DNA from 2 places in the Streptomyces xiamenensis genome. Region 1 is predicted to be linked to the other one. Evidence: riboswitches for the same ligand, from Rfam matches in the RefSeq annotation. Region 1 holds a riboswitch; the other holds the start of a gene.

Region 1 (7,889 bases):
GAGCACGGACTTGAGGGTGTGGTAGGTCTCGGCGCCCCAGCGCACGGCCTCCGAGAAGGACTCGGCGCCGATCGGGGCGATCATGAACTCCTGGATGTCGACGTTGGAGTCCGCGTGCGAACCGCCGTTGAGGATGTTCATCATCGGCACCGGCAGCAGGTGCGCGTTGGGGCCGCCCAGGTAGCGGAAGAGCGGCAGGTCGCGGGACTCGGACGCGGCGTGCGCCACGGCCAGCGAGACGCCGAGGATGGCGTTGGCGCCGAGCGAGGACTTGTCGGCGGTGGCGTCGAGGTCGAACATCGCCTGGTCGATGAGGCGCTGCTCGGTGGCGTCATAGCCGACCAGCTCGGGGCCGATCTGCTCGATGACGGCCAGCACGGCCTTCTCCACGCCCTTGCCCTGGTAGCGGCCGGCGTCTCCGTCGCGCAGCTCCAGCGCCTCGAAGGCTCCGGTGGAGGCGCCCGAGGGGACGGCGGCGCGGCCGGTACTGCTGTCGTCGAGGCCAACCTCGACCTCGACCGTGGGGTTGCCTCGCGAGTCGAGGATCTCGCGGGCTACGACGACGTCGATGGACGGCACAAGGTTCTCCTTCGTCTGGATGGACGTCTGTCTTATGGCGTCTTGAAACCCTCTGAGCCTAACCGGCTCCCGTCGTGCCACCGCTCACAAGCTCGCCACAAAGTGTGCCGCCGGGGGTGTTGTCGCTGGTCAGATACGGTTTTCCGGCCAGGCATCTTTTTGTTTACGAGCGGAAGAAAACCCGGCGCGGGGCGGCTGAACGGCAGGTTGCGCTGCCGCTCGCCACCCCGCGCCGGGCGGGAGGATCGTTTCGCCGGACCGTCGGGTCAGCTCACAGGGCGAGCTGCTGGCCGGGGAAGATCAGGTTGGGGTCGTCCCCGACGACCGCCTTGTTCTGCTGGTACAGCTGCTGCCAGCTGACGCCGTGGGCGGCGGCGATCTTCGACAGCGAGTCGCCGGAGACCACCGTGTAGGTGTCGCCGGACGCCACGGGGGCGCTCTCGTCGGTGTTCTCGGTGGACTGCGGGGCCGGGGCCGGGGCTTCCTCGACCGGGGCCGGGGTCTCCTCGACCGGGGCCTCCTGCGCCGGGGCGGGAGCCTCGGTGGTGGCGCCGGCGTCCGGGTTCACCTCGGCGGCCGGGCCGCCGGCGGACAGGCCCGCACGGGCACCGCACACCGGCCAGGCGCCGGGGCCCTGCATGGACAGCAGCTGCTCGGCGGTGGCGATCTGCTGCTCCTTGGTGGCCTGGTCGGCCTGCGGGGCGTACTGAGTACCCCCGGCCGCCGCCCACGAGGAGTTCGAGAACTGCAGGCCACCGTAGTAACCGTTGCCGGTGTTGATGGACCAGTCGCCGCCCGACTCGCACTGGGCGACGGCGTCCCAGGTGTCCACGGAGGCGGCCTGGGCGCCGGTGGCACCGATCAGGGGGATGGCGACGGCGGCACCGGTGACGCCGGCGGCGGCCGCGAGACGGGTGGGCTTGGAGGGGCGGCGGTGACGGCCCTTACCGGAGAACAGCATGACGATCCTTCTCACCGGACGCCTGCGAGGTGAGCTGTCGGGTTCGGGTCAGTGAGTTGCCCGGCCGGGGCGGACGGATCCGTCCCGGCTTCACCCCAAGCCGCCCCGGGTCCGGCCCGTTCCGGGGGAACGGATCGGTCTCGGTACGGCGTTCCGCCGCCCGGCCGCCTGACGGCCGCCGGGTGACGGACTGGGTCCCCCGCTCCTGCCAAGCGGTTGTGGCGCAGTGGTGGTCCCCCGGCCGGCGGCAGGATTCGGCGTACGGCCAGGGCGCCCGGTGTGTAAATCCGAGCGCTGGACACTAAACACAGGCCGACTAACGATTCAAGAACGATGAAGATCGCGGCGCGGCCTGGGCTTGACTCCGAACGGGGGATGTCTCCGCAGGTCAACGGGGAATCGGACAGTGCGGACCAGTCGGGCGGCATTGCCGCATAACGAGACGATGGTCACACTTAACCCGGTACGGAAGTCGCCGCCCGCATCGGTCCTTTATGCGCCCTTCCCGCCCAACTCAAGCTGCAAACCGGGGACTATATGGTCAGGGTTGTCCCCAATGACCGATTCGTTCGCCTGGTAGAGCGCCGGCCAACCACCGTCCACCGTGAGCGCGTCGGCGATCTCCGAGAGCGTGTCGCCGGTGAGCACCTCGTACGCGCCGGACGTGGCGTCGTCCGCCGCGGTCTCCTCGGCGTCCTCCTCGGCGGCTTCGCCGGTGGCCGGGGCGGTGCGCTCCCCGTCGCGGTCGGCGGGGCGTTCGGCGTGCCGTCCGGTGCCGTCGGTGTTCTCACCCGGCTGGGCGTCCGGCTCGGGCGCGGCCTCACCCCGGTGGCGGCCGGAGCCGGAGCCGCCGTCCGTCGCGGTGTCGGCGGCGGAGCTGTCCTCCCGCTCGTCGCCGGCCGCGTCGGCCGCCGCGTCCGCGGTCTTGTCCGCGGGCTTCCCGGTGCTCTTGTCGGTGGCCCCGCCGGCCGCCGCGTCATCCGTCGCGTCCGTGCCGGAGCCGGCGGCCGTGCCGTCCTCGGTGTCCGCCGTCTCCCCGGGGAGGATCTCGCCGATGCCGCTCTCGGTGGCGCCGGGCACCTCGGCGGTGGCGTCCGTCTCCTCCTGGCCGCCGGCGCGGTACTCCTGCCACAGGCCGGTGGTCACGGCGCAGCCGGGGAACGCGGCCTTGCCCTGCGCCGCCAGCATCCGCTCGGCGACCGTGATCTGCTGCGCCCGCGAGGCGAGGTCGGGCCGCTTGGCGAAGTCGGTGCCGCCGTGGGCCTCCCACTGCGCCAGCGGGATCTGGAACCCGCCGTAGTAGCCGTTGCCGGTGTTGGCGGTCCACACGCCGTCGCTCTCGCACGCGGCGGCGGCGTCCCAGGTCTCGGGGGTCACGGCGTTGGCGGACGTGGCGCCCAGCAGTGGCAGGGCGATGCCCGCTCCGGTGACTCCCGCGGCCACCACGAAAGCGGGGGCCTGCTTGGGACGACGATGACGACCTGTGCCGGAGCGCATGTGACTGCCTCTCGTGCGAACGACATGGAAACGGTGGTGCGGTACTGCGCTGGTGCGGTACTGCGGTGTGCTGCGGTGTGCTGCGTACTGTCCGGCCGCTGTGGCGCGGTGGTGCAGTTGAGCGCAGAACCTAGCCCGCCCTCCCGTGCGATCACAAGCTGATCCCACCGAGATCACATACAGATCACACTACTGACTCTCCGTCACATGGCTGGATGTGAACTCTACCGGCAGTGAGCGGAGTCCTCGCATGATCAGACCACCGCGCCACCGCAGATCGTCAGAATCCACCGCAAGCCGGATATCCGGCAGTTCACTCAGCAGCATCCCGATCGCCGCCCGCCCCTCCAGCCGCGCCAGTGGCGCCCCCAGGCAGTAGTGGATGCCGTGCCCGTACCCCAGATGCTGGTTGTCGCGCCGGGCCAGATCCAGCACATCGGGCCGCTCGAACCGGCGCGGATCGCGGTCCGCGCCGGCCAGCACCACCAGCACCGGATCGCCCCGTTCCACGCGCTGCCCGCCCAGTACGAGCGGCTCCCGCGCGAACCGCCACGTCGCCAGCTCCACCGGGCCGTCGTACCGCAGCAGCTCCTCCACCGCGCTCTCCAGCAGCGCCTCCTCGCCCGCCGCCAGCGACCGGCGCAGATCGGCCAGTTCCGCCGGGTGGCGCAGCAGCGTGTACAGGCCATTGCCGATGAGATTGACCGTCGTCTCGAACCCGGCGAACAGGAGGATGAACGACATCGCGGCCGCCTCGTCCTCCGTCAGATGTTCGCCGTGGTCGGAGGCGCGGATCAGGTCGGAGATCAGGTCGTCCCCCAGATCGGCGCGCTTACGGTGGATCAGATCGCCGAGATAGGCCCGCATCCGCTTCACCGAGCGCCCGACTCCGCCCCGCTTTCCCGACGGATGCAGCATCATCCCGGCCCAGTCGCGGAAGTCGTCCTGGTCCTCCCGGGGGACGCCGAGCATGTCGCAGATGGCGTAGATCGGCAGCGGGAAGGCGAACTCATGGATCAGGTCCGCCTCGCCCCGCCCCGCGAAGGAGGCGATCAGCGAGCCGGTCAGCTCCCGCACCCGCGGCTCGAAGGCCGCCACCCGGCGCGGGGTGAACGCCTTCGCCACCAGCCGGCGCAGCCTGGTGTGATCGGGCGGATCGATGTTCAGCAGGTGCGTCATGACATTGGCGCCGCGCTCCCCCGGGATGCCCACCCGGCCGCTGTGGTGCGCCTGCGCGCTGTGCCGGTCGGGGTTCTTGCTCAGCCGCGGGTCGGCCAGCGCGGCGCGGGCGTCCGCGTACCGGGTGACCAGCCAGGCCGCCACCCCGCTGGGCAGCTCCGCCTTGTACACCGGGGCGTTCTCCCGCAGCCAGGCGTACGCGGGGTACGGGTCGGCGCCGAATTCCCGGCTGAAGAGGGGAGGGGAGGGAGTCGTCTGCACCCGTACGACGCTACGACGCGAGTCCGACACCGGGTGCGGCCGGGGACCTGTCCCGGTCCGGGATGACCGCCGAGACCCGGAAACCGCCCCCGTCCAGCGGCCCCGACACGAAGCCCCCGCCCAGCGCGGTGACCCGCTCCCGCATGCCCAGCAGCCCGTTGCCGCCGGAGGGCAGCGCCGCAGGCGCGCCGGGCTGGCCGCCGCCCAGCGGGGCCTCGTTCAGCACCTGCACCGCCACCTCGCCGTCGCGGTGCGCCAGCCGCACCCGCGCGGCGGCGCCGGCCGCGTGCTTGTGCACATTGGTCAGCGCCTCCTGCACCACCCGGTACGCGGTCGACTCCACCTGCGCCGCGTACCCGCGCGGATCCCCCTCCACCGACAGTTCCACGGCCATCCCGGCCGCCCGGGACTGGTCCACCAGCGAGGCCACCTCGCTCAGCCGCGGGCCCCGCGCGCCGCGCCGCCCGGCCGCCGCGATCTCCGCGAGCCGGGCCGCCGCGTCGGCCGCGCTCTCCTGCTCGCCGCCCGCCGCACCCGCCGCCTCGCGCGGCTTCTCCTCGGTCCGCAGCACGCCCAGCATCGTCCGCAGCTCGGTCAGCGCCTGCCGCCCCATGTCCGCGACCAGGCCCGCGTTCTTCGCCGCCTTGTCCGGATCCTTGGGCGCCACCGCCTGGAGCGCCGCCGCGTGCACCACCATGAGGGACACCCGGTGCGCCACCACGTCGTGCATCTCGCGGGCGATCCGGCGCCGCTCCTCGCCGCGCGCCCACTCGGCGCGCTCCTCGGCGCGCTCGGCCAGCAGCCCCAGCTCCCGCTCCAGACCGTCCGCGCGGTCGCGCAGCGACTCCACCAGCCGGCGCCTGGCGCGGACGTACATCCCCAGCAGCACCGGCGGCAGCGTGATCGCCACCGCGAAGAGCGCCGCCACGAACGGCTTGAACCACATCGGTATCGGCTGCTCGCGCAGCCCGGCGTCCTGTTCGATGAGCAGGAAGGTCACCAGGGCGGTGCCCGCGCACACCATCGACGCCATGACCCCGATGATCCGGCGCGGCACCTCGGTGGTGGCCAGCGTGTACAGGCCCACCGCCGCCATGCCCATGCCCATCTGGGCCGGCAGCACCGCGATGGCCACCAGGATCACCGCCAGCGGCCAGCGCCGCCTGACCAGCAGCACGGACCCGGCCAGCCCTCCGAACAGCGCGGTGGGCACCACCGGCAGCCCCGTACGGCCGGCGAAGACGGCGCTCTGGACGACGCACTCGATCGCCGAGGCCAGGGCCAGCGCCCCGTCCAGCAGGACGCCGCGCCGCCGCTCCCACCACAGCACGGCGCCCCCCGGCCCCGCCTCCCCGGTACTCTCCGCCCCCGACTCGCTCATACCACCCACCCTAAGGGCGCGGTCCACACCTTTTCAGGCGCCGGGAGGGATCGGTGCCGGGAGGGGAGGGCATCGGCGCGGATCGCCGGAGTCCCGCCCCGGGAGGGGGTGTGCGGCGGTGGGCCGAAGTGCCTTTCACGGCCTCGGATTCCGGTCGGCGGGGTCGGCTCGGGTAGGGTCTGTCCCGGCGATCCGCCGTGGGGTAATCGGTAGCCCGCAGGACTTTGAATCCTTGTAGTGCTGGTTCGAGTCCAGCCGGCGGAGCCCATCGGAGGCGGGGGTCCGGCAGGCGGCCGGGCCCTTCGCCCCACCACCCCTCCACCGCGGTCCGCGCCGGCGCCGCTCCCGGCTACCGGTGCCCCAGCCGGGACAGGCACTCCGCCTCGTCGGAACGCAGCTGGATCACCGTCTGGTCGTACGGGCCCCGCTCGGCGGTGAAGTCCTGGAGCAGCCGCTGGATCTCCGGCAGCGCGCGGCCGTACTGGGCGGTGGCCATCAAGGTGGCGGCGTACTGCTTGCGCAGCGTGCGCACCACCGGGGAATGCTGACCGTAGCGGGCGGCGGCCCGGGGCACGGTGTGGCTGAGCAGCTCGGCCGCCTGCGCGTACTGGTGCCGGTCCAGCAGCCGCCGCACCTCCTCCACCACGGCCGACAGGTCCTGTTCGCGGGCGCGCGGGCGGGTGGCGGGCCAGGGGGCCATCGGGTGCCAGAAGGGGCGGGTGGGGTCCATGGGGACGGCGGGCGGTGCCCCGGCCGCGCCCGGGGCGGGCAGCAGCGGGGTGAGCGCGGCGAACACCTCGTGCGCGTCGGCGGGGCGGCCGGACGGGTCCTTGGCGAGCAGCCGGTGGACGAGCACGGCGAGCCCGGGCGGGATGTCGGGACGCAGTCGCTGGAGCGGCGGTGGTTCCTCGTGCAGCTTCTTGTAGAGCAGACCGGCCGCGTTCGGGGCACGGAAGGGTGCCTGCCCGGTCAGGAGTTCGTACCCGATGGCGCCGAGCGCGTACAGGTCGGCGGCCGGGCCGACCGGCGGGCCGCCGACGGCCTGTTCGGGAGCCATGTAGACGGGGGTGCCGAGCAGGGCACCGGTGCGGGTGAGCCGGGTTTCCTCGTGCTCGCCGCGGACGGCGGCGATGCCCAGGTCGAGGAGGGTGACCCGGCCGTCCATCCGGATCATCACATTGCCGGGCTTGAGGTCGCGGTGCACGATCTCCACGGCGTGCACGGCGGCGAGCGCCGAGCACAGCTGGGCGAGGGCGGCGACCGCCCAGGGCCAGGGGTACGGGTCGTGCTCGGCCAGGTGGTCGGAGAGGTCGCTGCCGTCGATGAGCTGCATGACGAGGTACAGCTCGTCGCCCTCGCTGCCGGCGTCGTGCACCCCCACCAGGCCCGGGTGGTCGACGCGGGCGGTGGCGCGGGCCTCGCGCAGGAAGCGGCGGCGCAGTTCCTCGGGGTCGGTGGTGCCGGACAGGGAGGACAGCTGGTGGGCGTGCAGCAGCTTGACGGCGACCTTTCGCCCGCCGAGCGCGGAGTCCTGGGCCGCCCAGACCTCCCCCATGCCGCCCTTGCCCAGTGGCTCGGTCAGCCGGTAGCGGCCGGCCAGCACGCGGGGGGTCACCGGTGCCCGCCCTCTTCCTCTTTCCTGAGGTAGGCGCCCAGCTCGTCGAGTTCGTCGGCGACCTGCCGCATCCGGGGCGAGGCGGAGGAGGGCGGCGCGGGGGCGGCGGCCGGCGGCGGACCGTACGGGGCGGGGGGCCCGTAGTACGGAGCGGGGTACGCGACCGTGTGCGCCACGGCGGGCGCCCGCCCCGGCCGCTCGAAGCGGTCACCGCGGACCGCGTGGACGGTGGCGGCGACGATGAGGGCGAGCCAGAAGAAGCCGACCAGCGCGGACACCTCGGCGACCTCGCCCTCCTCGGTCTCGGTGGTGGGCAGGAGGTCGAGCCACACCAGCAGGCCCACGGTCAGCAGGACGTACAGGCCCAGCACCGCCCAGTCCAGGGTGCGCCTGCGCTGCAGCGCGAAGCGCAGCAT
Region 2 (7,889 bases), 1.1 Mb from region 1:
GTACGGACGGCGATCGACGCGCTCGCCCCGGTGGAACGGCACGCCCCGATCACCCCGGCGCTGGAGGCGGGCCTCGCGCTGCTGACACCGGAGCCGGACGCCGCGGAGACGGACCGGGGCCGGCTGGTGGTGCTGATCACCGATGACGAGGACAGTGCCGGGCGGCTGGACGGACCGGCGGACGCGGCGCCGCCGGTCGCCGTCGTCTCGTACGGCTCGCTCGGCTGCGAACACCTGTACAACCGGATGCTCATCGCCTCGGGCGCCCTGTGCTTCGACGGCTCGGGGTCGCCGGGGGCGGCGCTCGCCGGGACCCTGCGGGGCCTGACCGCGCCCTGGGAGCCGTGATGACGCGGCGGGGCACGGTACGGGCGCGGGTGCTGCCGGCGCTGCTGGCGCTGTCGGTGGTGGCCGGATGCAGCGGGGCGCCGGATCCGGGCCGGCCTCCCGCCCGGGTCGACGACGGGCGACCGCTGGTGGTGGTCAGCGGCGCCGACCTGACCAGCCGCGAGGGGGAGGGCGTACGGCAGGCGCTGATCGACGCCTGGAACGCGGACGAGGACAACCGCCCGGCCCGGCTGGTGGAGCTGCCCCGCACCGAGGGCGGCCAGCACAGTGAGCTGATCGCCGCGCTCCAGTCGGGCAGCGCCGACTTCGACGTGCTGAACCTGGACACCACCTGGGTTCCGGAGTTCGCCGAGGCCGGCCTGATCCGCCCGCTGGACGACACCCTGCTGGAGGCCGGTTTCCTGGCGCAGGCGGCACAGGCGGGCCGCTGGCGCGAGCGGGCGTACGCCGTGCCGTTCAACACCGACGTCGGACTCCTCTACTACCGGCAGGACCTGCTGACCGCGCTCGGCCGCGAACCCGGGGAACTGCTGGGCCACGAGACGCTCGGCGAGCTGATCGCGCAGTGGCCCGGCGGCCAGGAACATCCGCTGTACATCACGCAACTGCGCCCCTACGAAGGGCTGACGGTCAACGTGCTGGAGGCGTTCTGGAGCGTGGGGGTGGAGCTGACCGACGAGCGGGGGCGATACCGGGGCAGCGAACAGGAGCTGCGGCGCGGGCTGAGTGAACTGCTGCGCATCGCGGACGGCAGCAAGCTGAGCGAACGGGCCCGGGAGGCGGACGAGACCGGCGCGCTGCGCGAGTTCACGGGGGAGCTGGACGGCGGCGACCCGTCGGGGGTGGTGCTGATGCGGAACTGGCCGTACGCGTACCAGCACCTGGACGCCACGCTGCCGGACGGCGCGGACTTCGGGGTGGTCCCGCTGCCGGGGGCGGCGGCGCTGGGCGGGCAGTCGCTCGCGGTCTCGGCCGACAGCGCGCGGGCGGCGGACGCCGAGCGGCTGATCCGCTTCCTGACGGCGGAGCCGGACAGCCAGCGCAGGCTGCTGGAAGCGGGGTTCGCACCGGCCCTGCGGGACGCGTACGGCATCGGGGACCCGCGGGAACTGGACTGCGCGGCCGTCACGGCGGTGGCGGTGCCCCGGGCGCCGGGGGAGCCGGCGGAGGGGGCGGTGCGCGAGGTGCCGCCCGGGTACCCGGAGTTGCTGTGGTGCGCGCTGGAGGAGGCCAGAGCACGGCCGGCGAGCCCCTACTACCCGGCGTTCTCGCGGGAGTTGCGGCGGGAGGTCGCGCAACTGCTGGCGGAGAACGGGTCGGTGGAGGGGACGGCGGAACGGCTGCACCAGAAGCTGGCACTCGCGCTGGAGGGACGCCTTTCACCGTGAGTGATCGGAAGACATCGCTCCGATAACAACTGACACACCGTCAGAAACGCTTGCCATGGCAGCAACAAAAATCTATGGGGTAATTTGCCATGATCCACACCTGTTTGAGGGGGGAAAGTGCCTGACTCAATTCCCGGATCCACTTGGAATTACGGCGGGCCGTCTATTAACGTTCGATAACGCAGCGCGGTCGTCTCCGCCGTCGCCAAGACGGCGGTCGTGCTGTACCGCCTAATCCACGGCACGCCACCAGCGCGCCGGGAACCGGGGAACCACCACTTGGGGTGCATCGGACGGCCCACCGTCCGTAGGAGACCTTCCTGCTCCGAACCCGTCAGCTAACCCGGTCGGCGAAGGAAGGAAAGGAGAACGCCTCCGTGGCGTCGAACCCGCACGGGTCCCACCCCGCCTACTACGGGCCGCAGACCATCGAGGACGAGCCCCGTACCGAGTGGAACCCCAGCGCCGAGACCCTGCGCCCCGTGCGCGGCCGGCACCGGGTCGCCCGGCAGCGCGGCGGCACCATGGCACGCAGCCGCGCGGTCCTCGGCGTCGGCATGTTCGCCGCCGTCGGCGCCGGCGGCATGGCCACCGCCCAGGAGGGCGGCACGGGTTCCGTGCCCGGCCTCGACTCCGTGCGTTCCATCCCCGACCAGATCCCCGTCCTCAGCGACCTGATCTCCTCCCCGGAGAGCGAGCCCGAGGCGCAGGACACCACCTCGGTGACCGCCTTCACCGAGGCCCAGGACGCCGGCGAGGCGCTGCGCGCCCGCATCCTCCAGCAGGCCGAGGAGCAGGAGGCCACCGCCCAGGCCGCCGAGCACGCCCAGATCCTGGCCGGCGCGCAGAGCGACGCCGTCGCCGCCGCCGCCGAACTCGCCGAGGCCGAGCGGCTCGCCGAGGAGCAGCGGCAGCGCGAGGCCGAGGAGGAGCGCCGGCGCCTGGAGGAGGAGCGCCGCCTCGCGGAGCTGCGCGCCAGCTACACCATCCCCCTCACCACCTACACGCTGTCCTCCAGCTTCGGCGCCAGCGGCTCCATGTGGTCCTCGACCCACACCGGTACCGACTTCGCCGCCCCCACCGGCACGCCCGTGAAGAACGTGCACACCGGCACCGTCAAGGAAGCCGCCTGGGCCGGCTCGTACGGCTACCGCATCATCATCGAGCAGGAGGACGGCACCGAACTCTGGTACTGCCACCTTTCCTCGATGAACGTCACCGCGGGACAGTCCGTCGACACCGGCGACACCATCGGCCGGGTCGGCTCCACCGGGAACTCCTCGGGGCCGCACCTGCACCTGGAGGTCCGCCCCGGCGGCGGTGACCCGATCGACCCGCTGGCCTGGCTGCGTGGCAAGGGCCAGGCGGTCTGACCGGCCGACGACCATCCCCCCACACCGCCGCCGGCCCTGGTGACTCCCCCCGACATCAGGGCCGGCGGCATACCTGGTCCCCCACTCCTGAAGTGACGGCGGCCCGGTGACCCCGATCACGTACGATCGCTCGGTCGGCCGTGGTTGCGGGACTGGAGGGGTGTATGAAGGAAGGTTCGCGTGGCGTCGGTCCACGCCCCGTACCGTCCTCCGCGGCGGTGTCCTCCCGCATGAGCCGACAGGCGAGCCGCGACACGGGCCCTGAGATGGCCATCCGTCGGCTGCTCCACGCCACGGGACACCGCTACCGCCTGCACCGAAAGGTGCCCGGCATGGCCCGTCGAACCATCGACATCGCCTTCCCGGGGCCCAAGGTGGCGGTCTTCGTGGACGGTTGCTTCTGGCACGGTTGCCCCCAGCACGCAACGCAGCCCAGGGCGAACAAGGACTGGTGGCGCCGGAAGCTCGACAAGAACATCGACCGGGACCGGGAGACCACGGAGCGGCTGAGCGCCGAGGGCTGGACGGTGCTGCGCTTCTGGGAGCATGAGTCGCCGGAGGCCGTGGCACGTCGGGTGGCTGTAGCTGTCGAGCTCAAGAAGGCGAACGGGCAGAAAGGAGCCACGAACGACGGGGGCGAGTGACTCGGAAGCGACTCTCAAAGCCCGCCTGAGGCCCGTAGTCTGTGACTTACGCCCGAGATCTTTCCGTATGCCCTGCTTTCGGACTCGTGTTCCGTGCCGTATCGGAGCCACCCCGGTGCTCGGTCCCGGGCTACACTTCGACCCTATGAGCGGCCCAGGCACACAGGTTCAGCACCTCGACGGAATTCGGATCCTGGATCTTTTCGCCGGCCCGGGTGGCCTTGACGTGGCCGCTCGATTTCTGGGCTTCAAGAGCATCGGGATCGAGTGGGATCACAACGCATGCGAGACTCGGTACGCCGCAGGGCTCCCGACTATTCATGCCGATGTGAGCGTTATGCGCGAAAGTCGATTCGATGAGATTCCAAAGTCGGTCGACGTGCTTGCCGGTGGTCCTCCCTGCCAGTCCTTCTCCGTGGCGGGAAAGGGAGCGGGCCGGAAAGCGCTGGACACGGTCAAGGAATTCATTCACCGCCTCGTGCACGGGGAGGACGAGGACAGGATCGACAGTGACCTGCATGCCCTCGGCGACCCGCGCACCGCGTTGGTTCTGGAACCTCTTCGCTGGCTCATCAAGGCGATCGAGACGGAGGGGCGAGATCCTTACAAGGTGATTGTCCTGGAGCAGGTGCCCACCGTTCTACCCCTTTGGGATGTTTATGCAAAGGTTCTGCGTGGCGGCGAGGGGAGGCTCCAGGGCGTCAAGTACGAAGCGGAATGCTGGGTTCTGAAGACCGAGCAGTTCGGAGTCCCCCAGACGCGGAATCGGGCCGTGCTTGTCGCTCGACGGCCAGGCCATGGCGCCATCGAACCGCTCAGGACCACTCACATGTCCTTCGGCCGCCGTAGGGACACCTCGCCCGAGGGGATTCCCGGGGTCTCCGGAAGTAAACTGCCCTGGCTGTCCATGGCGGCCGCACTGGAGGCGGCGAGCAAGGCGAAGGACTCACCCGTGGACGTCTCCCGACTCAGGACGGATGGCGCCATAAGGTTCTTCGTCGTTTCCAACTACGGTTCCGGCGGTGATCCCAAGAACCGAGGCCGCCGAACTTCTTCGCAGCCGGCTTTCACAGTTACCGGTAAAATTTCCCGCAACAAGGTCTACAAGAGCCTCGCAGACTACGACGCGGACAAGCCGGACCGGTTCACGATTCCCGAGTCCGGAGTCCTGCAGACTTTCCCCCACAACTTCCCCTGGTCGGGCAAGGACCAAGCCCAGCAGGTTGGCAACGCCGTGCCGCCCAGGCTCGGCATGCATGTGCTCAGCACCGTTCTCCGCGGAAAGGCACCTTCCGAGGAAGAGCTCGCCGCCGCCGCGACCTGGCCCGCAGTGCCCGGCACCACCACCGAAGCACTGCGGGTCATCGGGTGCGGCGATGAAAGTCGGTGCCCCCCGGGCTCGCACAAGGTCAGTGCCGTTCGTCCTGAGTCCGCCCTCTGACCGGCGCGTCCGCGAAGAGCTCTTCGAAGTGTGAAGCCAGCGTCTGAACTGCACTCTCCGGGACACGGTCCTCCTCCGGGCCCACAGGAAGATCGATCCTGGGGGACGGAAGCGCCGATGCGGCCTCCTCGATCCACTCCCGCAGGGGCTCCTCGTTGCGCTCCACATCCGGAGCGATCACATCGTAGAGCAGTGTTGCGGCGGCGGCATTGACCGCAGGAGCCAGAGCGTTGACTTCGCGACCCGTACGAACGATTCCGTCCCGCAGGAGCCCGACCAACGCCAGCGCGGTGGGGCGGTGATCGATGATGTCCAGCCGAAGGGCGGAATTGAGCATGTCCTGATTGCCGCAGGCGACGACAACAGGACCGTAGTCTGGGCCGTCACGGAACAGTTCCGCTGCCCACCACAGGCGGGAGAACGCTTGCTTGTAGTGCGGACCGATGAACTTGTCCCGGGCGACCGGCCCGCGCGAACCCTCCGGTCTCGGCTCCGGCAGATGGCGCCACACCACGTAGTCCGGTGCCACACCGAGAGCGATGTAGGTCCACAGCTGTTTCTCAGCAGCTTCTCTGCGCGTCAGCCGGAGCGTTTCGTGCAGGCGGGGGGCTAGCCAGGCGTCCGCCGTGGTGGGGCGTTCGTCCTGGAATCGATCCATCGCGTCGTCGATCAGGTCCCTCACTCGATGGAGTTGGAAGCGCTCATCATTCTGGTCCAGAGGCTCCGCAACCTTGTTCAGCGCGATGGACGGGACGTCCTCGCGTCCTTCGAGCAATCCTGAGGTGATGTACTCCGCGGCCTGCACATCGGAGATGAGGGCAAGCCGTTCCGGGAGGTGCTCGGGGCGGGAAGTCACGCGTTGCTCTCCTGATCGAGTCGTGCGATGTCACGGACAGTTGTGGCCAAGGTCTTGGGCACCTCGGCACGACGCGCTGCCGCGTACTGGATACGCGCTTGCAGATCCGCCCAGCTTCCCCCGCCGGACTGCCGGATCTGGACCTCTCGGAGGGCGTCGTCGTCCGACCGACCCGGGAAGATGTCCGGCAGCATCTCGCGGAGCACCGCGCCACGCCAATCAGGGGGAAAGAGCGGAGTGCCGTCGTCCTCGAGCTCGAGATCGCCGATCGCAGTGTGGAAGACAGCGGTCCATACATCGGTGCACATCTGGGAGAGCAGCATTTCGCTCACCATCTGCTCGACTTTCGACCCCCGGTCGTCCACCAGCGCCACCAGACCCTCGAAGTCCGAGTTCAGCCGTACGCCCGGCACCCGCCCCGAGATGTCCACCACCCAGGGAGCGTCCCGGAACCCCCGCAGCCACTCCGCGCCGCGCGCGAAACTGACCATGCTGATGTCGAGTTGACGGTCCCGGATCGGGTCCTCGGACGTCACGTCGATCAACCACTCGTGGTCGGTGGAAGCGATGATTCGTCCTGCTACACCGCCGACAGTTGCCACGACGTGCACGGTGAGAGTGGCACGATCCAGATGGTGGTCCCGGTCGAGCTCAATCTCTCCGGTCCAGCCCCTGCCGCCATCCGTGGCGGGCTCCAATCGCGAGACAGTCCGTGCGTTGGTGGCCCCCTCCGTCAGAACGGCGACAACGGAGACATCGGACCAGTGCCCCTTCGACTCGATTTCACGCACGGGAATGTCCGCTGTGAGGCTGATCCGTGCCGTACGCCAGTCGTCACGCTCGGCCCTGCCGAGAGCCACAACCTGCTCGATGACGGAGTAGGCCTTGGTGTCCAGTTGCTCGCGGGGACCATGGGGGCCTCGCAACCGTATGGCTGTGACGCGTGCGGTGATCGCACCGTTGAGACGGGGATACGGAAAGGCTCTCACGCGATGCTCCCTCTGTTCTCGTGCAGTTCGACAACGAGACCGGTCAAGGCCGCCCGCACCGGGTGGGTGGAGACGTCGGTGACGCCGCGGAAGACGGCTCGTCGTGCCCCAGAAGTGAAACGCAGTACACCGTCGGTCAGATCACAGTTGCTGACGGCAACAAGTTCGGCCCATGCGACCACCGGGCGGGGACCCGAACGCACCTCCAGTTTGGCTACCGGATTCATGGACCAGGAGTCCCTTCCGGAGGGAATCTTGACCTCTGCGGTGACCTGCCACGCACCGGAGGAATTGATGACTGCCTCCAGATCGTCAAGCGTCGGCGGCGTCAGCGTGCGTCTGGCCTTGGCAACAGGCTTGCCAGAGATCTTGAGACGTTTCTTGGCCTTGCTCGGACCGCTGGTTTTCTTCCCTTCCGAGAAGGCGACAAGTTTGTGGACGGCACGGTTGGCCTCCGTCGTGAGGGCCAGGATTCGCCGGTGAGCGGAGGGAGAATAGCGTGTCCTCAGCTCTTCGGTCTGACCCCACTTGTTGTGCTCGGGCGGCTCGGAGCATCTGAGGAACTCCTCGGCCTCCGCCGAGAACGGTGATCCGTCCCCCGCCGCCCTGCCTGCGAGGAGCACGGCCTGGAACGGGTTCGTACCCACCGGAAGGTTGGGCACCCGAGTGGTCTTGACCGTCATGCGGTTGCCCCGCATGGCTGTCACCTGATTGATCCGGCCGTCAGCATCGGTGGCGTCCGTGACGAGAAGTACCGCTTGATGCTCCCCGAGGCTTCCTGCCCGACCGTCCTGATGCGGGATCTTCAAAGGCACCCTGACAAGGGCCACCTGCCCGGGCTCGGTGAGGC

What was found. A riboswitch is a leader RNA that binds a small molecule or an ion and turns the genes downstream of it on or off. The one in region 1 is predicted to bind cyclic di-AMP.
Region 2: another riboswitch for cyclic di-AMP. It lies ahead of SXIM_RS14705 (M23 family metallopeptidase); the one in region 1 lies ahead of SXIM_RS09305 (LysM peptidoglycan-binding domain-containing protein).

What each region holds. Positions count from the first base shown of each region.
Region 1 is NZ_CP009922.3:2,058,211-2,066,099, forward strand. Features, by position in the region: gene eno (phosphopyruvate hydratase) at 1-579, opposite strand, end outside; gene SXIM_RS09305 (LysM peptidoglycan-binding domain-containing protein) at 851-1,540, opposite strand; cyclic di-AMP (ydaO/yuaA leader) riboswitch at 1,544-1,690, opposite strand; gene SXIM_RS09310 (LysM peptidoglycan-binding domain-containing protein) at 2,033-2,986, opposite strand; gene SXIM_RS09315 (cytochrome P450 family protein) at 3,227-4,507, opposite strand; gene SXIM_RS09320 (sensor histidine kinase) at 4,488-5,858, opposite strand; tRNA gene SXIM_RS09325 (tRNA-Gln) at 6,050-6,122, shown strand; gene SXIM_RS09330 (serine/threonine-protein kinase) at 6,208-7,473, opposite strand; gene SXIM_RS09335 (hypothetical protein) at 7,470-7,889, opposite strand, start outside.
Region 2 is NZ_CP009922.3:3,199,367-3,207,255, forward strand. Features, by position in the region: gene SXIM_RS14695 (caspase family protein) at 1-348, shown strand, start outside; gene SXIM_RS14700 (extracellular solute-binding protein) at 348-1,736, shown strand; cyclic di-AMP (ydaO/yuaA leader) riboswitch at 1,955-2,104, shown strand; gene SXIM_RS14705 (M23 family metallopeptidase) at 2,114-3,109, shown strand; gene SXIM_RS14710 (very short patch repair endonuclease) at 3,274-3,753, shown strand; gene SXIM_RS14715 (DNA cytosine methyltransferase) at 3,899-5,194, shown strand; gene SXIM_RS14720 (DUF6339 family protein) at 5,163-6,050, opposite strand; gene SXIM_RS14725 (hypothetical protein) at 6,047-7,039, opposite strand; gene SXIM_RS28135 (histidine phosphatase family protein) at 7,036-7,889, opposite strand, start outside.